Regions from separate parts of the Streptomyces sp. NPDC056480 genome, predicted to be linked through region 3. Evidence: riboswitches for the same ligand, from Rfam matches in the RefSeq annotation. Region 3 holds a riboswitch; each other region holds the start of a gene.
The links. A riboswitch is a leader RNA that binds a small molecule or an ion and turns the genes downstream of it on or off. The one in region 3 is predicted to bind cobalamin.
Positions count from the first base shown of each region.

Region 1 (7,035 bases), on a different contig from region 3:
CCAGCTGGGTGCCCACCCCGTACGCGTCGACCGGGGCCGCCGCGAGGGAGGCGATGGCGTACTCGTCGAGGTCCGAGGTGACGACGATCTTCGTGTCCCGCGCACCCAGCTCGTCGAGCTGCTGCCGGACCCGGTGGGCGACGAGCAGCAGGTCGCCGGAGTCGATCCGGACGGCGCCGAGCTCGGGCCCCGCCACCTCGACGGCGGTACGCACGGCCTCGGCCACGTCGTAGGTGTCGACGAGCAGGGTCGTGCCGCGGCCGAGGCTCTCGACCTGGGCGCGGAAGGCGTCCCGCTCGCTGTCGTGGAGGAGCGTGAAGGCGTGGGCGGAGGTGCCGACGGTCGGGATGCCGTAGCGGAAGCCGGCCGCGAGGTCCGAGGTGGAGTCGAAGCCGCCGACGTAGGCGGCGCGGGAGGCGGCGACGGCCGCGAGCTCGTGGGTGCGCCGGGCGCCCATCTCGATGAGGCGGCGCCCGCCGGCCGCGGCCGACATGCGCGAGGCGGCGGCGGCGATGGCGGAGTCGTGGTTGAGGATGGAGAGGATCACCGTCTCCAGGAGCACGCACTCGGCGAAGGAGCCCTCGACGCGCAGGACGGGCGAGCCGGGGAAGTACACCTCGCCCTCGGGGTAGCCCCAGATGTCGCCGGTGAAGCGGTAGCGGGCGAGCCATTCCAGGGTCGGCTCGTCGACGATGCCGCGCTCGCGGAGGAAGCCCAGGACGGCGGGGTCGAACCGGAAGTTCTCGACGGCGTCGAGGACCCGGCCGACGCCCGCGAGGACGCCGTAGCGCCGGCCCTCGGGCAGTCGTCGGGTGAAGACCTCGAAGACCGAGCGCCGGTCGGCGGTGCCGCCCCGCAGGGCCGCCTGGAGCATGGTCAGCTCGTACTGATCGGTGAAGAGCGCGGTCGACGGCACGTCCACCGGCAGCCCAAGGTCCGCAGCGTTCATGTCAGCGATGCTAGCGCAGAAATCGTCAGAGTGACGAATAGTGGGGCGAGCGGGTGACGGGCGGGTGACCCGTTTGTGCGACGGGCCCTCCGGGGTGGCAGCATGGGGTGAGTGAGCGTCGCGCCTATTGAGATCGAACGTACGGAATCGGCCGAGGAGGTCTCCGCGGTCGTCGAACCCGACGTGCCCTGGGTGACCCTCGTGCACAACGATCCGGTCAACCTGATGAGCTACGTGACGTACGTCTTCCAGTCGTACTTCGGATACTCCAAGGACAAGGCGCACAAGCTGATGCTCGACGTGCACAACAAGGGCCGCGCGGTGGTCTCCAGCGGCACCCGTGAGGAGATGGAGCGCGACGTGCAGGCGATGCACGGCTACGGCCTCTGGGCGACCCTCTCCCAGGACCGCTTCTGATGGCCGGGCACTTCGAGACCCTGCCCGGCGGCGGCGCGGCCGTCGCCCTCGACGACGTCGAGATCTCCATCCTCCGCTCCCTCGCCGTCCAGCTCATGGAGCTGATCGGGCCGGGCGACGAGCCCGCCAAGGACGCCGACCCGCTGGCCGCGCTCTTCGCCGAGGGCCCCAGCAAGCCGCCGTCCGACCCCGCCCTCAAGCGCCTCTTCCCCGACGCGTACGGGGACGACAGCGAGGAGCTGCGGGCCGCCGCCTCCGACTTCCGCCGCTTCACCGAGAACGACCTGCGGGCCCGCAAGCGCGAGGACGCCCTCGTCGTCGTCCGCGCCCTCGACGCGCTCTCCGCCGACGCGGCGGGCGAGGGCGGCGCCGTCCTGAAGCTGACCCCGGACGAGTCCCGGGCCTGGCTCGGCGCGCTCAACGACCTCCGGCTGACCATCGGCACCCGCCTGGAGGTCACCGACGAGGAGGGCGAGCAGCTGTACCGGCTGCCGGACTCCGACCCCCGCAAGCCGATGGTGATGGCGTACCTCTGGCTGGGGGCGCTCCAGGAGTCCCTCGTCGAGACCCTGATGTCCTGACGCCGACCCCCTTCGGACACCCCTCCGTGACGGGGTGTTCGCTCAGCGGACGCTCAAATCCGGATAACGAATGCGTTATCAGAGCGTCCGCTTTGGTCTCTTGAGTCCCTTTCGACCGTCGAATTCTGTGGCGTGCGCCACACTCAACTCCCTCGATCACGCGTCAGCCCGTGATAAATCTTCACGACCGCTCGGGGACGCCACCCCTGTTCCCGAGGGCGCTTGGACCGGCTGACCGCCGGTGGCACTCCATCCACATCCGGGGGGATCAGGATCTGATCCGCGGCAGACGCACTCGCAGTCGCGCGGATCAGCATGGAGAAAGGCGCACCACCATGACCTCTGTGCAGGTCGACAAGCAGCACGACGGCACCGACGGGGCCGTGGACGGCGGCGAGGGCTACCAGCGTGGCCTCGGCGCCCGGCAGATCCAGATGATCGCGATCGGCGGCGCCATCGGCACCGGCCTCTTCCTCGGCGCCGGCAAGGCCATCGCCAAGGCGGGGCCCAGCCTGATCCTCGCGTACGCCATCGCGGGCCTGGTCATCTTCTTCATCATGCGCGCCCTCGGCGAGCTCCTCATGTACCGCCCCGTGTCGGGCTCCTTCGCGGAGTACGCACGGGAGTTCGTCGGCCCGTTCTGGGGCTTCGTGACCGGCTGGACGTACTGGCTCTTCTGGGTCGTCACCGGCATCACCGAAGTCACCGCCGCGGCCACCTACATGACGTACTGGTGGGACATCCCGCAGTGGATCTCCGCACTGGTCTTCACCGTGATCCTCTACGGCGCCAACCTGATCTCCGTGAAGCTCTTCGGTGAGCTGGAGTTCTGGTTCTCCATGGTCAAGGTCACCGCCATCATCGGCATGATCCTGATCTGCGCCGGCATCCTCACCATCGGCTTCTCCGACGCCGGGGACACCGCCTCCGTGACCCACCTGTGGGACCAGGGCGGCTTCTTCCCCACCGGCATCGGCAACACGCTGATGACCCTGCAGATCGTCATGTTCGCGTTCCTCGCGGTCGAGCTGGTCGGCGTCACCGCCGGCGAGTCCAAGGACCCGAAGACCGTCCTGCCCAAGGCCATCAACACCGTGCCGTGGCGCATCGCCGTCTTCTACGTCGGCGCGCTGATCATGATCCTGTCGGTCGTCCCGTGGACCGAGTTCCAGCCGGGTGTCTCCCCGTTCGTCGCCGCCTTCGAGAAGATGGGCCTCGGCGTCGGCGCCGCCATCGTCAACTTCGTGGTGCTGACCGCCGCCCTCTCCTCCTGCAACTCGGGCATGTACTCCACCGGCCGCATGCTGCGCGACCTCGCGCTCAACGGCCAGGGCCCGAAGGTCTTCACCAAGCTCACCAAGAGCGGCACCCCGCTGCTCGGCCTGACCTTCTCCGCCTCGCTGATGCTGGTCGGCGTCTGGATCAACTACGTCGCCCCCGGCAAGGCCTTCGAGTACGTCGTCTCCTTCGCCACCATCTCCGGCATGTGGGCCTGGATCATGATCCTGGTCTGCCAGATCCGCTACCGGGCCAAGGCCAACCGCGGCGAGCTCCCCGAGTCCACCTTCAAGGCCCCGGGAGCCCCGTACACCAGCTGGTTCGCGCTGCTCTTCATCGGCATGGTCATCGTGATGATGGGCATCGACGAGGGCGCCCGGGTCTCGCTGTACGCCGCCCCGGTCTGGGGTCTCATCCTCGGCGTCTCCTACCTGGTCCTGAAGTCCCGCAACCCCGAGGGCGCCGCCTTCGTCAAGCGGTCCTGACCGGACCCCACGGGCGATCGCCCCGGGCCGTCCCCAAACGGCCCTGACCTCGATCGTCTCGGCATACGGGCCGTTCCGTACCACTCCCCGGTACGGAACGGCCCGTCGGCTTATCCTGTCGGCATGCTGACCATCACCCGGGCCCTGTACGACCAGATCGTGAAACACTCGCGCGCGGACCACCCCGACGAGGCCTGCGGCGTGGTCGCGGGCCCGGTCGGCACCGGCCGCCCCGAGCGGTTCATCCCCATGCTCAACGCCGCCCGCTCGCCCACCTTCTACGAGTTCGACTCCGCGGACCTGCTCAAGCTCTACCGCGAGATGGACGACCGGGACGAGGAGCCCGTCATCGTCTACCACTCGCACACCGCGACCGAGGCCTACCCGTCCCGCACGGACATCTCGTACGCCAACGAGCCCCAGGCCCACTACGTCCTCGTCTCCACCGCGGACAGCGACGGCGCCGGCCCCTTCCAGTTCCGCTCCTTCGCCATCGTCGAGGGCGTCGTGACCGAGGAAGAGGTCAAGGTCGTCGAGGAGTACGACGCCTGAGACACTGACCGGGACCTACGGGCGGCAGGACCCAGGAAGCCGGTGCGAATCCGGCACGGTCCCGCCACTGTGACCGCCTCCTCCGGGAGACGGAAGCCAGGAACTGACCTGCCGCCTTCTCACCACCGATCGGGGACGTGGAAATCCCCGGAGGAGGCACGTTCCGTCATGTCCCGGCCCCGCCGCACCCGGCTGCCCCTGGCGCCCCTGCTGTCCGCCGCCGCCCTGCTCCCGCTGCTCGCCGCCTGCTCGGCCCCCGCGAAGGAGACCCCCGCGGCCGAGGCCGCCCCGGGATTCCCGTACACCGTCTCCAACTGCGGTGTGAAGACGACCTTCAAGGCCCCGCCGCAGCGCGCGGTCACCATGAACCAGCACGTCACCGAGGTCATGCTCGCCCTCGGCCTGGAGAAGTCCCTCGTCGGCACCGCCTACCTCGACGACGCGATCCTCCCCGCCTACAAGAAGGCGTACGACTCCGTCCCCGTCCTCGCGAAGGAGTACCCCTCCAAGGAGGCCCTGCTCGCCGCGAACCCCGACTTCGTCTACGGCGGTTACTCCTCCGCCTTCTCGGGCAAGGACGGCCGCAGCCGCGACGACCTGAAGCGCGCGGGCATCGACACCCGGCTCAACACCGAGTACTGCCCGTCCGGTTCGCCCTCCGTCGACGACCTCTACCGCGAAGTCGGCGAGATCGGACGGACGTTCGGCGTCCCCGACCGGGCCGAGAAGTGGGTCGGCGAGGCGCGGACCACCGTCGCCGCCACCGAGAAGCGCCTCAAGGGCACCGCGCCCGTCTCCGTCTTCGTCTACGACAGCGGCGACAAGACCGCCTTCACCGCGGGCGGCAAGGGCATCGGCAACGAACTCATCACCCGCGCCGGAGGCCGGAACGTCTTCTCCGACCTCGACAAGGCCTTCGGCGACGCCACCTGGGAGCAGGTCGTCGCCCGCAGGCCCGAGGTCGTCGTCATCTACGACTACGGCTCCACCACCGTCGAACAGAAGAAGAAGCGGCTCATCGACGACCCGGCCCTCAAGGACGTCCCCGCGATCAAGAACCGCCGGTTCGCCGTGATGCCGCTCTCCGACACCGTCCTCGGCGTCCGCGTCCCCGCGGCCGTCGACAAGCTGGCGGCCCAGCTCCACCCGGCCCGATGAACGCGGAGGCCCGCACCACGGGCGCATCCCCGGGAGAGCCGCCCGCCCCGCCACGCATCCCACCGACCCCCGAACCCCCGGACACCCCCACCACCGACCCCGCGCGGTCCGTCGGGCCCGAGTCGCCCACCGGACCCGCGCGGTCCGTCGGGCCCGAGTGGCCCGGGCGGGCCCGTGACTCTCGCTCCGGTCCGGCCGGGCGGGCCGGTGGTGGGAGTCTGCGGTACGCGGTCGTCGTCGCCGGACTGGTCCTCGCCCTCGCCGCCGCGGCCCTCGCCTCGCTCGCCCTCGGCTCCGTCCGCATCCCGCCCGGTCAGGTCCTCGACGCCCTCACCGGACGCGCCGCCGACCCCTCCCCGTTCCGCACGATCGTCCTCGACGTACGGCTGCCCCGGGTCCTGCTCGGCGCGGTCGTCGGCGCCGGGCTCGCCGTCGTCGGCGCCGTCCTCCAGGCCCTCGTCCGCAACCGGCTCGCCGACCCCTTCCTCCTCGGGATCTCCTCCGGCGCCTCCGCCGGAGCCGTCCTCGTCCTGGTCGCCGGCGGGGGAGTGGGCCTCGTGGGCGGCGTGACCACCACGCTCGCCCTGCCCGCCGGCGCCTTCGCGGGCGCCCTGCTCGCCCTCGTCCTCGTCTACGGGCTCGCGCGCCGCGGCGGCACCCTCACCAGCACCCGGCTCGTCCTCGCCGGGGTCGCCGTCTCCTACATCCTGTCCGCCCTCGCCACCCTGCTCCTGGTCGTCGCCGGACGCCCCGAGCAGTTCCAGGAGGCCATGTACTGGTCACTCGGCGGCCTCGGCAGCGCCCGCTGGGACACCCTGGTCCTGCCCGCCGCCGTCCTCGCCTTCGGCGTCGCCGCCCTCCTCACCCTCGCCCGCCCGCTCGACCTGCTCCTCGTCGGCGAGGAGGGCGCCACCGTCCTCGGCCTGGACACCGCCCGGTTCCGCGCCGCCGTCTTCGTCCTCGCCTCCCTCGTCACCGCCGTCATGGTCGCCGCCAGCGGAGCCGTCGGCTTCGTCGGCCTGATGGCCCCGCACGCCGCCCGGCTCGCCGTCGGCGCCCCGCACCGCCGGCTCCTCCCGGTCGCCGCGCTCGGCGGGGCGCTCGCCCTGGTCCTCGCCGACCTCGGCGCCCGGACCGTCGCCGCACCCCAGGACATCCCCGTCGGCGTCCTCACCGCCCTCACCGGCGGCCCGTTCTTCCTCTGGCTGATGCGCCGCCGCCCGGAAGGGGCGTCCCTGTGACCGAACTGCGCCTGCACGGCCTCTCGTACGAGAACCGGCTCCGCTCCGTCGACCTGACCGTCCGCCCGGGCGAGACCGTCGGCCTCATCGGACCCAACGGCAGCGGCAAGACCACCCTCCTGCGCTGCGTCTACGGCACCCTCACCCCCACGGCGGGCCGCGCCCTCCTCGACGGCGACGACCTCCACGCCCTCGGCCCCAAGGCCCGCGCCCGCCGCGTCGCCACCGTCCCCCAGGACAGCGCCCTCGAGTTCGAACTCACCGTCGGCGAACTCGTCGCCCTCGGCCGCTCCCCGCACAAACGGTTCTGGGAGGGCGACACCGGCGCCGACCGGGAGCGCGCCGAGGACGCCCTCGCCCGCGTCGGTCTCGCG
Region 1 covers NZ_JBHTSA010000012.1:108,060-115,094, forward strand. The annotation lists gene ACFQ79_RS08830 (nicotinate phosphoribosyltransferase) at 1-949, opposite strand, end outside; gene clpS (ATP-dependent Clp protease adapter ClpS) at 1,061-1,366, shown strand; gene ACFQ79_RS08840 (DUF2017 domain-containing protein) at 1,366-1,947, shown strand; gene ACFQ79_RS08845 (amino acid permease) at 2,283-3,710, shown strand; gene ACFQ79_RS08850 (Mov34/MPN/PAD-1 family protein) at 3,834-4,262, shown strand; cobalamin riboswitch at 4,256-4,389, shown strand; gene ACFQ79_RS08855 (ABC transporter substrate-binding protein) at 4,431-5,420, shown strand; gene ACFQ79_RS08860 (FecCD family ABC transporter permease) at 5,417-6,661, shown strand; gene ACFQ79_RS08865 (ABC transporter ATP-binding protein) at 6,658-7,035, shown strand, end outside.
Region 1: linked by a shared signal. The riboswitch ahead of ACFQ79_RS08855 (ABC transporter substrate-binding protein) and the one ahead of ACFQ79_RS20310 (energy-coupling factor ABC transporter permease) in region 3 are both predicted to bind cobalamin.

Region 2 (7,035 bases), on a different contig from region 3:
CCCTGGCGCTCTCGGCCTCGGCCTTCCTCACCTTCACCCGCAACCCGCAGATCGTCGGCAGCATGACCAAGCTCGACGTGCCGGAATCCTGGCTGCCACGCCTCGCGACGCTGAAGGCGGCGGGCGCGCTCGGCCTGCTCGCGGGGCTCGCCGTACCGGCGCTCGGCGGGGCGGCGGCCATCGGCGTCACGCTCTACTTCATCGGCGCCCTGATCACCCATCTGCGGGCGAAGGACTACGAGGTGGCACCGGTCGTGGTCATCACACTGCTCGCGATAGCCGCGCTGGTGCTGCGCACGGCCTCGGCCTGACCCCCGACCGGGCGCCCCGGCGCGGGACCCCGACCCGGCACCCCGACCCGGAACCTCGAACCGGAACCCCGACCCGACACCCTCGATCCGGCGCCCTCGATCCGGCGCCTCCGATCTGGCGAGACGGAACGTCTTGCGAAGAGGGCGCACCCGGGGTACGTTCAGCGACATGAGACGAGACGTCTCGTCTCAGATGCGGCCCGTCTCGCATCGATCTGTCGCCGACGTACAGGAGATCGCCCTTGTTCCGTGTCCACCTCACCGACGTCACCAAGCGCTACGAAGACCGGCACGGGCGGAGCCGCACGGTGCTCGACCGGATCTCCCTGACCGTCCGCCCCGGTGAACGCCTCGGCGTCGTCGGCGACAACGGCTCCGGGAAGTCCACCCTCCTCCGGCTCCTCGCCGGTCTTGAGGCCGCCGACAACGGCACGGTGACCGTCGAGTCCCCCGGCGGCATCGGCCACCTCGCCCAGACCCTGGACCTTCCCCCGACCGCGACCGTCGGCGACGCCGTCGACCACGTGCTGGCGGACGTACGGGAGCTGGAGCGGGCGATCCGGGCGGCCGAGGCGCGGCTCGCCGGGACCGGTGACCTCGCCGGGTACGCGGAGCTGCTCACCGCCTACGAGGCGCGGGGCGGCGCCGGGGCCGACCGGCGGGTCGAGACCACGCTCCGGCGGCTCGGCGAACCCGGCCCGCTCGACCGGACCCGACCCCTGGACACCCTCTCGGGAGGACAGCGGTCCCGGCTCGCGCTCGCCGCCGTCCTCGCCGCCGAACCCGAACTGCTGCTGCTCGACGAGCCGACCAACGACCTCGACGACGAGGCCGTGGCCTGGCTGGAGGAGCGGCTGCGCACCCACCGGGGCACGGTCGTCGCCGTCTCCCACGACCGGGTCTTCCTCGACCGGGTCACCACCGCCGTCCTGGAGGTCGACGAGGACCGTCACACCGTCCGCCGCTACGGCAACGGCTACAGCGGCTATCTGGCCGGGCGCGCCGCAGAACGGGCCCGCAGACAGCGGGAGTACGAGGAGTGGAAGGCCGAACTCGCCCGGTACAGGACGCTCGCCGACACGAACATCGACCGGTTCTCGGCCATCCCGCGCAAGGCACCGGCCGCGTTCAGCGGGGCGGGCGCCTTCCGGGCCCGGTCACGGGCGCACGGGGCGATGAGCCGGATCCGGGCCGCCCGCGAGCGGCTCGCCCGGCTGACCGCCGACCCGGTGCCGGCGCCCCCGGAACCGCTGCGGTTCCGCGCGGAACCCAGCGGGGAGGGCGCGCCCGTCGACCTCGCCGGAATCCGCGTGGACGGCCGGCTCCGGCTCGACGCCCTGCACCTCGACGCGGGCGAGCGCCTCCTGGTCACCGGGCCCAACGGCGCCGGGAAGAGCACCCTCCTGAAGGTGCTCGCCCGTGAACTCGCCCCGGACGCGGGCACGGTGGCGGTACCGGCCCGGGTGGGGACGCTGCGCCAGGAGACGGCCCCGCCCACCGACCCCCGTACGGTGGGCGAGGCCTTCGGAGCCGATCGCACGGACGAACTGCTCGCCCTCGGCCTCTTCTCCGCCGGAGACCTGACGACCCCGGTCCGGTATCTGTCGACAGGACAGCGCCGGAAACTCGAACTGGCGCGTCTCGTCACCGAACCGGCCGATCTGCTCCTCCTCGACGAGCCGACCAACCATCTGGCCCCGGCGCTCGTGGAGGAGATCGAGGCCGCGCTCGCGCACTACCCGGGCACGCTGGTCGTGGTCACCCACGACCGGCGCCTCAGGGAGGGCTTCCGGGGCCGCCGCCTGGAACTGGCGCCGGCCCCCGCCCTGGTACGGACCGTGAGGACCTAGTCCTCGTCGGAGGAGCCTTCGAGGTCGCCCTCGGTCTCCAGGAACACCTGGCGCAGCGCGGCCAGGGTCTCCGGGTCCGGCTTCTCCCACATGCCGCGCGACTCGGCCTCCAGGAGCCGCTCCGCGATGCCGTGCAGGGCCCAGGGGTTGGCCTCCTTCAGGAAGGCCTGGTTCTCCGGGTCGAGGACGTACTCCTGGGTGAGCTTGTCGTACATCCAGTCGGCGACGACGCCGGTCGTGGCGTCGTACCCGAAGAGGTAGTCGACGGTCGCCGCCAGCTCGAACGCGCCCTTGTAGCCGTGGCGGCGCATCGCCTCGATCCAGCGCGGGTTCACCACACGGGCGCGGAAGACCCGGGAGGTCTCCTCGACGAGCGTCCGGGTGCGGACGGTCTCGGGGCGGGTCGAGTCGCCGATGTACGCCTCGGGCGCCGTGCCCTTGAGCGCGCGGACGGTCGCCACCATGCCGCCGTGGTACTGGAAGTAGTCGTCGGAGTCGGCGATGTCGTGCTCGCGGGTGTCGGTGTTCTTCGCGGCCACCGCGATCCGCTTGTACGCCGTCTCCATCTCGGCGCGCGCCGGGCGCCCTTCGAGCCCGCGCCCGTACGCGTAACCGCCCCACACCGTGTACACCTCGGCGAGGTCCGCGTCGGTGCGCCAGTCGCGGGAGTCGATCAGCTGGAGGATGCCCGCGCCGTACGTGCCCGGCCGGGAGCCGAAGATGCGGGTCGTGGCGCGCCGCTCGTCGCCGTGCTCGGCGAGGTCGGCCTGGGCGTGCGCCCTGACGTAGTTGTCCTCGGCGGACTCCTCCTCCAGGCCGGCGACCAGCCGCACGGCGTCGTCGAGGAGACCGATGACGTGCGGGAACGCGTCCCGGAAGAAGCCCGAGATGCGCAAGGTGACATCGACGCGCGGGCGGCCCAGCTCGGCGAGCGGGATCGGCTCCAGGCCGTTCACCCGGCGCGAGGCCTCGTCCCACAGCGGGCGGACGCCCAGCAGGGCCAGCGCCTCGGCGACGTCGTCGCCGGCGGTGCGCATCGCGCTGGTGCCCCACAGGGAGAGGCCCACGGACGTCGGCCACTCGCCGTTGTCGGTGCGGTAGCGCTCGAGGAGCGAGTCGGCGAGCGCCTGACCGGTCTCCCAGGCGAGCCGGGACGGCACGGCCTTCGGGTCGACCGAGTAGAAGTTCCGGCCGGTCGGCAGGACGTTGACCAGGCCGCGCAGCGGCGAACCGGACGGGCCGGCCGGGACGAAGCCGCCGTTCAGGGCGTGCACGGCGTGGCCGAGCTCGTCGGTGGTGGCGGCCAGCCGCGGCACCACCTGCTCGCAGGCGAAGCGGAGCACGGCGTGCACCTCGGAGCCGTACGCGGCGGCGACCGCCGGGACGGCGTCCACGGACCAGTCCGCCGCCTCCATCGCCTCGACCAGCTCGCGGGCCTTCGCCTCCGCCTCGTCGGCGGTGGTGCGGGTCGCGGCCGACTCGTCGAGACCGAGGGCCTCGCGCAGCCCGGGCAGGGCCTGCGTGCCGCCCCAGATCTGGCGGGCGCGCAGGATGGAGAGGACCAGGTTGACCCGGGCCTCGCCCTCCGGGGCGCCGCCGAGGACGTGCAGACCGTCACGGATCTGGGCGTCCTTGACCTCGCACAGCCAGCCGTCGACGTGCAGCAGGAAGTCGTCGAAGCCGTCGTCCTCCGGACGCTGCTCAAGACCCAGGTCGTGGTCGAGCTTGGCGGCCTGGATCAGCGTCCAGATCTGGGCGCGGATCGCGGGCAGCTTCGCCGGGTCCATCGAGGAGATCTGCGCGTACTCGTCGAGCAGCTGCTCCAGGCGCGCGATGTCGCCGTACGAGTCGGCGCGGGCCATCGGCGGCACCAGGTGGTCGACGAGCGTGGCGTGCACGCGGCGCTTGGCCTGGGTGCCCTCGCCCGGGTCGTTGACCAGGAACGGGTAGATCAGCGGGATGTCGCCGAGCGCGGCGTCGGGGCCGCAGGCGGCGGACAGGCCGGCGTTCTTGCCGGGCAGCCACTCCAGGTTGCCGTGCTTGCCCAGGTGCACCATGGCGTCGGCGCCGAAGCCGCCGTCCTCGGCGCGGGCGGCGATCCAGCGGTAGGCGGCCAGGTAGTGGTGGGACGGCGGGAGATCGGGGTCGTGGTAGATCGCGATCGGGTTCTCGCCGAAGCCGCGCGGCGGCTGGATGAGGACCAGCAGGTTCCCGCGGCGGAGGGCCGCGAGGACGATGTCCCCCTCGGGGTTGCGCGAGCGGTCGAGGAACATCTCGCCAGGCGCCGGACCCCAGTGCTCCTCGACATGGGTCCGCAGCTCCTCGGGGAGCGTCGCGTACCAGCGCTTGTAGTCGGCGGCCGGGATGCGGACCGGGTTCTTGGCGAGCTGCTCCTCCGTCAGCCAGTCCTGGTCGTGGCCGCCGGCCTCGATGAGGGCGTAGATCAGCTCGTCTCCGTCGCCGGAGACCAGGCCGGGCAGGTCCTCGACCGGCCCGAAGTCGTACCCCTCCTCGCGCAGGCGGCGCAGCAGCGAGACGGCGGAGGCGGGGGTGTCGAGGCCGACGGCGTTGCCGATGCGGGAGTGCTTCGTCGGGTACGCGGAGAGGACGAGCGCCAGCCTCTTCTCGGCGTTCGGGATGTGCCGGAGCCGGGCGTGCCGTACGGCGATCCCGGCGACGCGGGCGGCGCGCTCGGCGTCGGCGACGTACGCGGGCAGCCCGTCCTCGTCGATCTCCTTGAAGGAGAACGGCACGGTGATCAGCCGGCCGTCGAACTCGGGGACGGCGACCTGGCTCGCGGCGTCCAGCGGGGAGAGGCCCTCGTCGTTCTCCTCCCAGGCGGCGCGCGAACCGGTCAGGCAGAGCGCCTGGAGGATCGGCACGTCGAGGGCGGCGAGCGCGCCCGCGTCCCAGGCCTCCTCGTCGCCGCCGGCCTGCGCCTCGGCGGGCTTGGTACCGCCCGCCGCGAGGACGGTGGTGACGATCGCGTCGGCGGTGCGGAGCCGGTCGAGCAGCTCCGGCTCGGGGGCGCGCAGCGAGGCCACGTACAGCGGGAGGGCCTGGGCGCCGGCGTCCTCGATCGCCGCGCAGAGCGCGTCGACGAAGGCGGTGTTCCCGCTCATGTGGTGGGCGCGGTAGTAGAGCACGGCGATGGTCGGGCCGGCCGTCGTGCGGGCGGTGCGCTCCAGGGGGCCCCAGGTGGGGGCGGCCGCCGGGGACTCGAAGCCGTGCCCGGTGAGCAGGACCGTGTCGGAGAGGAAGCGGGCCAGCTGCTCCAGGTTGGCGGGACCGCCGTGCGCCAGGTAGGCGTGCGCCTCGGTGGCGACGCCGACGGGGACGGTGGACGCCTCCATCAGCTGGGCGTCGGGGGCCTGTTCACCGCTGAGGACGACCACCGGCTTCCCGGCGGCGCGCACCGCGTCGAGGCCCTCCTCCCAGGAGCGGAGGCCGCCGAGGAGCCGTACGACGACGAGCTCGGCCTCGGCGAGGAGGCCGGTCAGCTCGGCCAGGGGGAGACGGGAGGGGTTGGCGAAGCGGTACTCCACCGGGCCGCCGGCCGCGCGGGCGCTGAGCAGGTCGGTGTCGGAGTGCGACAGCAGCAGAAGCATGGCGAGCGCAGGCCTTCCTCGGGGTTGTCCGCGCCCCGGGTGGTCGTGTGGGTTGGGGCCTCCCCTTGCTCGAGCGAAGCCGAGAGCTTGGGGAAGGGAGTTCCTGACTCACCCGTTCCGGTTCGTGCCGAGGCACGTCCGATACGGGCTCACAGTGGCGGGACCGCGCCGGATTCTCACCGGGCTTCCTCCCCGGGGTCCTGGGACCCCATGCCGTCTGCATAGTAGATCGTGCGGTCGACGGGCCGGGCCGGGTGGCGGAGTCTGCCGGATCACACTGCGGATCACCTGCGGATCACCTGCGGGCGGGATCGTGCACCGGGCCCGCTTCCGGCCCCGGGCCAACCGGCCTCCGCTCCCGAACCCGACCGGCCTCCGCCGCCGGACCGACCGGCCACCGCCCCCGAACCCGACCGGCCTCCGCCCCCGCGGTCGGCGGGCCCACGGCCGATGGGCGGGCCGCTCCGGCGGCCGGATCGTGCCCGGTGGCCGCCCGGCGACCCGTCGGTATGCTCGCCGCCATGCCGCCCACCCCGCCCCCGACGCCCGACCCGGGCGAAGCTCGCATACGGGACCGTGGCGACGCGTGCCCCGGGGCGCTGCGCCTGCACTCCGCCGACGACGGCCGCCTCGCCCGACTCCGCCTGCCAGGCGGCCGTTTGACGTCTCGTCAGGTCGAGACCCTGGCGGACGCGGCGGAGACGCTGGGTGACGGACGGCTCAGCATCACCTCGCGCGGCAACGCAGAGCTGCGCGGCCTCGCCGACGACTGCGGGGCCGAGCTGGCGGCGCTCCTCGACGCGGCGGGACTGCTGCCCTCCCCCACCCACGAACGCGTCCGCAACATCGTCGCCTCCCCCGCCTCGGGCCTCGACGGACTCGGCGCCGCCGACGTGCAGTTGTGGGCCCGCGAGCTGGACAGCCACCTGCGCTCCGCGCCCTGGGCGGCGGCGCTTTCCGGCCGGTTCCTCTTCGTCCTCGACGACGGGCGCGGTGACGTCGCCGGGCTCGGCGGGGATGTGACCTTGGTCGCAGTGGGCGGCGGAGAGGCCGAGCTGCACGTCGGCGGACGGGCCGTCCGCCTCGCGAACTCCGACGCGCCCGGCGCCGCCCTGGCGGTGGCGGGCGGGTTCCTGGCCGCGGCGCGGAAGGCCGGCACCGGGGCCTGGCGGGTCCGGGAGCTCCCGGAGGGGTACGCGGTGGACGTGGCGGAGTCCGGGGTGACGGCGGAGCCCGTACCCGCGCCGGAACTCCCCCAGGGCCCTC
Region 2 covers NZ_JBHTSA010000034.1:43,011-50,045, reverse strand. The annotation lists gene ACFQ79_RS17490 (DoxX family protein) at 1-311, shown strand, start outside; gene abc-f (ribosomal protection-like ABC-F family protein) at 554-2,161, shown strand; gene cobN (cobaltochelatase subunit CobN) at 2,158-5,769, opposite strand; cobalamin riboswitch at 5,848-5,996, opposite strand; gene ACFQ79_RS17475 (cobalamin biosynthesis protein CobG) at 6,279-7,035, shown strand, end outside.
Region 2: linked by a shared signal. The riboswitch ahead of cobN (cobaltochelatase subunit CobN) and the one ahead of ACFQ79_RS20310 (energy-coupling factor ABC transporter permease) in region 3 are both predicted to bind cobalamin.

Region 3 (7,035 bases):
CACCCACCATGGCCCTTCGTGCAGGGATTCGATCGGCAGCAGACGGTCGCCTGCTCCCTCGGCAAGGCTCATAAGCTTCTTCGACTTGCCCGCCCGCTGGTAGTACGAGGCAGCCAACGAGGCTTCGCCGCTGTCGGTATACAGGTCTCCCAGGAGGTCGGCTGCCTCGGTTTCGTGGGCCCAGCTACCGGTTACGACGCTGTCGGTGAGCCAGCACCGAGCCGAGAGAACCGCCTCGATCGGCTTCTTGCGCACCAAGGAGGACATCGCCTGCTCCCTTGGGTCCCGCACGCGGTCCAGTGCACGGCCGGACCCTGTCGCGCGCAGCGCCTGCGCCAAGCGGTGCTCGTCGTCGATCTCCGCAGTCAAAGGACCATACTGAACATTCACGGCACGAATCGCGTAGAGCCAGTGGGCCGCCTCTTCGGTCAGTCCCGCATGAATGGCGTCGTGGACGGCTTCTCTCCAGGCGTCCACAGCTTCTTCGGCTCGCCCTTCGAGGCAGTACCTCCGCGCTTCCCGCGACTTGATGAGCGCCGCGTGCCGCCCCGGGACGGCACCCTGCCGGGCCACCCTCAGGAGGGTCCGACGTTCGGCACCGTCGTACTCGGCGCGTACGAGACGCAACCTCATCACGACGTCATCGCTGTATGCGTCGTTGGCCTGGTGCTCCGCCTGCGCAATGGCGCCGTCAATGAGGGTTCTCTGCGTCGCCAGCAGATCAGGCTCCATTGCGAACTGACGCTCGGCGAAGTGGAGGACCAAGAGAGGCTGGTAGGTCGCCGTCTCGGCGCTACCTCCGTTCAAGGCCTCGGCAAACTTGCCGGACGCGCCGCCGAGGGGGTGGAGGACAGCGTCGACGGCTGCGTGAATGAGCCGTGCGTGTTGTCCGATCGTCGCAGCATGATCCGACCTGGCCGACTCCTCGCCGCGGGACAGATCATCCAGAAGCCGTGAGAGTCTTCTGGGCTCAAACCTGTCGCCATTATGGAGCGCTGTGGCAGCGAGATGGCCAGCGAGTTCCGCGGCCTTGTGGAGCAGGCCGGCTTCCCTGAGCGTCTCCAGCTGCCGGCTCCTCAGCACGCTCGCGTGTCCTCGGAAGCCGGCGTCCTCCAGTCGCCGGGCGAGTTCGCCGTACTTTCTGGCCGACTGATCCGGTGCCGACGCTCGCTCGACCTCCGCTGCGCGCAGGATCGGCCTCACATCATTCGTCTTGAGCGGTCCGATGAGGATGCGGTCCGCCTGTTCCTGGCGATCAGGGGGAGGAGCAGGTGTGCCCGGAAGGGGCGCCCCGGTACAGAACGCCTCCGCCGTCTCACGAGTCCAGAACCGGGCAACGACGTCAGCCTGGTACCGGAGAAAGTCGTTGATCTGTTCGGCGCCCCACAGGTCCAGCTCGAGGTCCTCGTGCTCCCTCTGGAGAGTCGCCAGTTCGTCTGCCAGTTGGGTGCGCTCGGTCGAGGCGGAAGTGGCGATGATCAGATGGCCGGCACCGAACGGCCGCCTTCCGCGGGTGAATGTCTCCACCGCCTTCCTCAGGTCTCCCGCGGTGAACTCCTGGTAGTCCTTGCATTGGACGACGACGAACCGACCGTCCACATCCCGGCCGGCAAGGTCGATGCCGTGCTGAACCTGCCCCTGGACCCCGTAGCGGCGGAACTTGATCCCGCGGATGGCGAGGACGCGACTCGAGACGGCCAGCATCAACTTCTCGAAACGGTCCCACCCGATCGCCAGGTCAAGATCTTCACCGGGTGGCCTGCGCCCAGGGGTACCGCCACTGGGTGGATTGCCGAGGTCGGAATCCACCGCGACGGGCAGCCATCGGTCCGCTGCAGGGCCCTCGACGGCGGAGTCGGGAGTCACGTCGGAGGTGAGTGGAGGAACGTCGTACTGAGCCACGCCGAGAGATTCTCCCACGCACCCGTGCGTACAAGCGATCTCGCGCCGATAATTGCAACCGCGATGCGCACTCGCAAAGCTCGCACAGGGAAATCAAACCTGCTGAGCAGTCAGGAAAGTCAGCATTGGGTCAGCATCAGTACCGCACAGAACCGCCCCTCGCCGCCACGAACCGTCAAGATCATTATCTCGCCTCACATGCTCTGACCTGCTGAGACACAGCTCAGCAGCTTGCCTGCTAATCTCACCAGGAGGTATCCGTGAGGATGCTGATCAACGTCCCCGAGACCGTCGTCGCCGACGCGCTGCGCGGCATGGCCGCCGCTCATCCCGAGCTGACCGTCGACGTGGAGCGGCGGGTCGTGGTGCGGCGGGACGCGCCCGTGGCCGGGAAGGTCGCGCTGGTGTCCGGCGGCGGTTCCGGGCACGAACCCTTGCACGGGGGGTTCGTGGGGCCCGGGATGCTCGCGGCCGCCTGTCCCGGGGAGGTGTTCACCTCCCCGGTGCCCGATCAGATGGTGCGCGCCGCGGCCGCCGTCGACAGCGGCACCGGGGTGTTGTTCGTCGTCAAGAACTACACCGGCGACGTGCTGAACTTCGAGATGGCGGCGGAGCTCGCCGAGGACGAGGGCATCCAGGTCGCCAAGGTCCTGGTCGACGACGACGTCGCCGTCACGGACAGTCTTTACACGGCGGGCCGGCGCGGGACCGGCGGCACGCTCTTCGTGGAGAAGATCGCGGGCGCCGCCGCCGAGGAGGGCGCTCCCCTGGAGCGCGTCGAGGCCGTCGCCCGCCGGGTCAACGAGCGCTGCCGCTCCTTCGGCGTCGCCCTCAGCGCGTGCACCACCCCCACCAAGGGCAGCCCCACCTTCGATCTCCCGGAGGGCGAGCTGGAGTTGGGCATCGGCATCCACGGCGAACCGGGTCGCGAGCGGCGCCCGATGATGACCTCCCGCGAGATCGCGGACTTCGCCGTCGACGCCGTCGTCGAGGACCTCCGCCCGTCCGGGCCCGTCATCGCCCTGGTGAACGGGATGGGCGCCACCCCGCTCCTCGAGCTGTACGGGTTCAACGCCGAGGTGCAACGCGTCCTGGGCGAGCGGCGTGTGCCGGTGGCCCGGACCCTCGTCGGGAACTATGTGACCTCGCTCGACATGGCCGGCTGCTCCGTGACCCTGTGCGAGGTGGACGAGGAGCTCCTGCGCCTCTGGGACGCGCCCGTGGAGACGCCCGCGCTGCGCTGGGGCCGGTGAGCAGAGCGAGAGAAGAGGGGACCGACATGACGCAGACCTTCGACGCCGACTTCCTCGTCCGCTGGCTGGCCGCTGTGGCCGAGGCCGTCGACCGCGAGGCGGACCGGCTCACCGAACTCGACTCGGCGATCGGCGACGCCGACCACGGCGCCAATCTCAAGCGTGGCTTCGCCGCCGTGACCGAGACCCTGGCCAAGGACCCGCCCGCGACGCCGGGCGCCGTGCTCGCCACCGCCGGGCGGCAGCTGATCTCCACCGTGGGCGGCGCTTCGGGACCGCTGTACGGCACGCTGCTCCGCCGTACCGGCAAGACGCTCGGCGACGACGAGCGCGTCACCCGCGAGCAGCTGGCGGAGGCGCTCGGCTCCGGCGTGGCCGCGGTGTCCCAGCTGGGCGGCGCGCAGGTGGGCGACAAGACGATGCTCGACGCGCTCGTGCCGGCCGTCGAGGCGCTGCGGGACTCGTTCGGCGCGGCCCGAACGGCGGCCGAGGAGGGCGCCCTCGCGACCGTACCCCTGCGGGCACGCAAGGGCAGGGCCAGCTATCTGGGCGAGCGGTCGGTGGGACACCAGGATCCCGGGGCCACGTCCTCGGCGCTGCTGTTCGCCGCGCTCGACGAGATCGCACGTACGGGGACCCCGGGCACGAAGGCAGCCTCGTGAGCACCGCGAGCGGGACGGGATCGGGTGGGATCGCCCCCGGGTCGACCGGTTTCGGGGCCGGGGCCGGGGCCGGGGCCAAGTCCGTCGGCATCGTGCTCGTCTCGCACAGCGCCGCCGTCGCGACCGCCGTGGCCGAGCTGGCACGGGGGCTCGCCGGTGGCGGGGGCCTCGCCCCGATCCTCCCGGCCGGCGGGACCCCGGATGGCGGTCTCGGGACGAGTTCCGAGCTGATCGCCGAGGCGGCGAAGGCCGTCGACCGGGGCGCCGGTGTGGCGATCCTCGTCGATCTGGGGAGCGCGGTACTCACCGTGAAGGCCCTCCTCGCCGAGGGCGACGAACTTCCCGAGGGTTCCCGGCTCGTGGACGCGCCGTTCGTCGAGGGCGCGGTCGCCGCCCTGGTCACGGCGAGCGCGGGCGGGGACCTCGACGCCGTGGCGGCCGCGGCGTCGGAGGCGTACGCCTACCGCAAGGCGTGACCGCAGGAGTGACCGCAGGAGTGACCGCGGGGTGACTTCGGGGAGTGAGCGTGGGGCCGCACCCGGTGGCGACCGTGTTGTGATCCAGCAGGTCAACGCACTAATGTCGCAGGGCCTTGGTGTACGGGAAACCGGTGCAGTACCGGTGCGGCCCTCGCCACTGTGATCGGGAGGTCCGGCTCCACCCCCGCGGGGAACACCCTCGGGGAAGCCACTGGACCACGTCGGGAGACCGTCGTGGTGTGGGAAGGCGGAGTCGGGCGGAATGACCGTCAGCCAGGAGACCGGCCAGGGTGCGTTGTCCATCCACGAGGTGCTGGAGAGGGTCTCCCAACCATGCATATAGCCGAGGGGTATCTGCCCCCTGTGCACGCGGCCGCCTGGGGCGTCGCGTCCGCGCCGTTCGTCGTCCACGGGGTCCGCGCGCTGACCCGCGAGGTGCGGTCGAATCCTGAGTCCACCCTGTTGCTCGGCGCCGCCGGCGCCTTCACGTTCGTCCTGTCGGCACTCAAGTTGCCCTCGGTCACCGGCAGTTGCTCCCATCCAACCGGTACGGGCCTGGGTGCCATCCTGTTCCGGCCGCCGATCATGGCGGTCCTGGGGACGATCACCCTGCTCTTCCAGGCCCTGCTGCTCGCCCACGGCGGGCTGACCACGCTCGGCGCGAACGTCTTCTCCATGGCGATCGTGGGGCCCTGGGCGGGATACGGGGCCTTCGTCCTGTTGCGCCGGTTCGGTGCCCCGCTGATGGTCGCCGTCTTCTTCGGCGCGTTCGTCGCCGACCTGTCCACGTACTGCGTGACCAGCGTCCAGCTGGCGCTCGCCTTCCCCGACCCGGGCAGCGGCATCCCCGGCGCGCTCGCCAAGTTCGGCGGGATCTTCGCCGTCACGCAGATTCCGCTCGCGGTCAGCGAGGGCCTGCTCACCGTGCTCGTGATGCGGCTGCTCACCCAGTCCAGCAAGGGCGACCTGATCCGGCTCGGCGTCCTCACCGGACGCACGTCGGAGCGACGCGAGGAGGCGGCCGCGCGATGAACCGGAACACGAAGATCAACGCCCTGCTGCTGCTCGTCGTCGCCGCGCTCGCGGTCCTGCCGCTCGCGCTGGGGCTCGGGGACCACAAGGAGGAGCCCTTCGCCGGGGCCGACGCGGAGGCCGAGACCGCGATCACGGAACTCCAGCCGGACTACGAGCCGTGGTTCAGCCCGCTCTACGAGCCGCCGTCCGGGGAGATCGAGTCGGCGCTGTTCGCCCTGCAGGCCGCCCTCGGCGCCGGTGTCCTGGCGTACTACTTCGGTCTGCGGCGCGGCCGGCGGCAGGGGGCGGCGCGGGCCGGGGCGGCCGGGCCGGCCGATGCCGATGCCTCGGCCGCGATCCCGACCGCGACCGTGACCGCGGACCACGAGGGCGGCCCGGGTGGCGGGTCCGCCGGCGGGCCGGGCGCGTAGTCGCCGATGCTGCCGATAGACGCGGCGGCGCACAGCAGTCGCTGGCGCCGCCGCCATCCCGCCGAGAAGGCACTCCTCGGCTTCGGTCTCACCCTGTGCGCGGTCGGTCTGCCGCCGTGGCCGGGCGCGGTCCTCGTCGCGGCGGCCACGCTCACGGTGCTGCTCGGTCCGGCCGGTGTGCCGGGCCGGGCCCTGTGGCGGGCGTTCCGCATCCCGCTCGGCTTCTGTGTCACGGGCGCGATTCCGCTGCTCTTCGAGGTGGGCGGCTCCCGGGGGCTGGTGGCGCTCGCGCCCGACGGCCCGACGCACGCGGGCGAGTTGCTGCTGCGGACCGCTTCGGCGTCGCTCGGAGTGCTGCTCTTCGCGTTCACGACGCCGGTGTCCGACGTCCTGCCCCGGCTGGTACGGGCGGGGGTGCCGGCGCCGGTGGTGGACGTGGCGCTGGTGATGTACCGGATGATCTTCCTGCTCCTCGACGCGATGTCCAAGATCCGGCAGGCGCAGGCGTCCCGGCTCGGGCACACCACGCGTGCCGCGACCTGGCGTTCCCTCGCCGGCCTCGGTGCGACCACGTTCGTCCGGGCCTTCGACCGGGCGCAGCGCCTCCAGTCGGGGCTCGCCGGGCGCGGGTACGACGGGACATTGCGGGTCCTGGTGCCCGCGTGCGCGCTCTCCCGCCCGTTCCTCGCCGCGACGGGCGTGCTGCTCGCCGGACTCGTCGCCCTCACCCTCGTACTGGAAAGGCTCCTTCCGTGACGTCTCCGACCCCTGTCGTGGAACTGGTGCACGCCGGCTTCGCCTACGAGGACGGGCCCCCGGTCCTGTCCGGCGTGGACTTCGCCGTCGCGGAGGGGCGGGCGGTCGCGCTGCTCGGGCGCAACGGCAGCGGCAAGACGACGCTGCTGCGCCTGCTCAGCGGCGGGCTGCGGTGCGTGAGCGGGTCGCTGCGTCTGGACGGTACGGAGGTGGCGCACGACCGGAAGGGGCTGACCCGGCTCCGGACGACCGTGCAGCTGGTGGTGCAGGATCCCGACGACCAGCTGTTCGCCGCGTCGGTGGAGCAGGACGTGTCGTTCGGGCCGATGAACCTGGGGCTGCCGGAGGACGAGGTGCGACGGCGGGTCCACGAGGCCCTGGAGGCGCTGGACATCACGGCGCTCGCCGACCGGCCGACGCATCTGCTGTCGTACGGGCAGCGCAAGCGGGCGGCGATCGCCGGCGCGGTGGCGATGCGGCCCCGGGTCCTGATCATGGACGAGCCGACGGCCGGTCTCGATCCGCACGGGCAGGAGCG
Region 3 covers NZ_JBHTSA010000043.1:37,034-44,068, forward strand. The annotation lists gene ACFQ79_RS20290 (hypothetical protein) at 1-1,902, opposite strand, end outside; gene dhaK (dihydroxyacetone kinase subunit DhaK) at 2,163-3,155, shown strand; gene dhaL (dihydroxyacetone kinase subunit DhaL) at 3,182-3,817, shown strand; gene ACFQ79_RS20305 (PTS-dependent dihydroxyacetone kinase phosphotransferase subunit DhaM) at 3,847-4,293, shown strand; cobalamin riboswitch at 4,394-4,601, shown strand; gene ACFQ79_RS20310 (energy-coupling factor ABC transporter permease) at 4,630-5,328, shown strand; gene ACFQ79_RS20315 (energy-coupling factor ABC transporter substrate-binding protein) at 5,325-5,741, shown strand; gene cbiQ (cobalt ECF transporter T component CbiQ) at 5,748-6,497, shown strand; gene ACFQ79_RS20325 (energy-coupling factor ABC transporter ATP-binding protein) at 6,494-7,035, shown strand, end outside.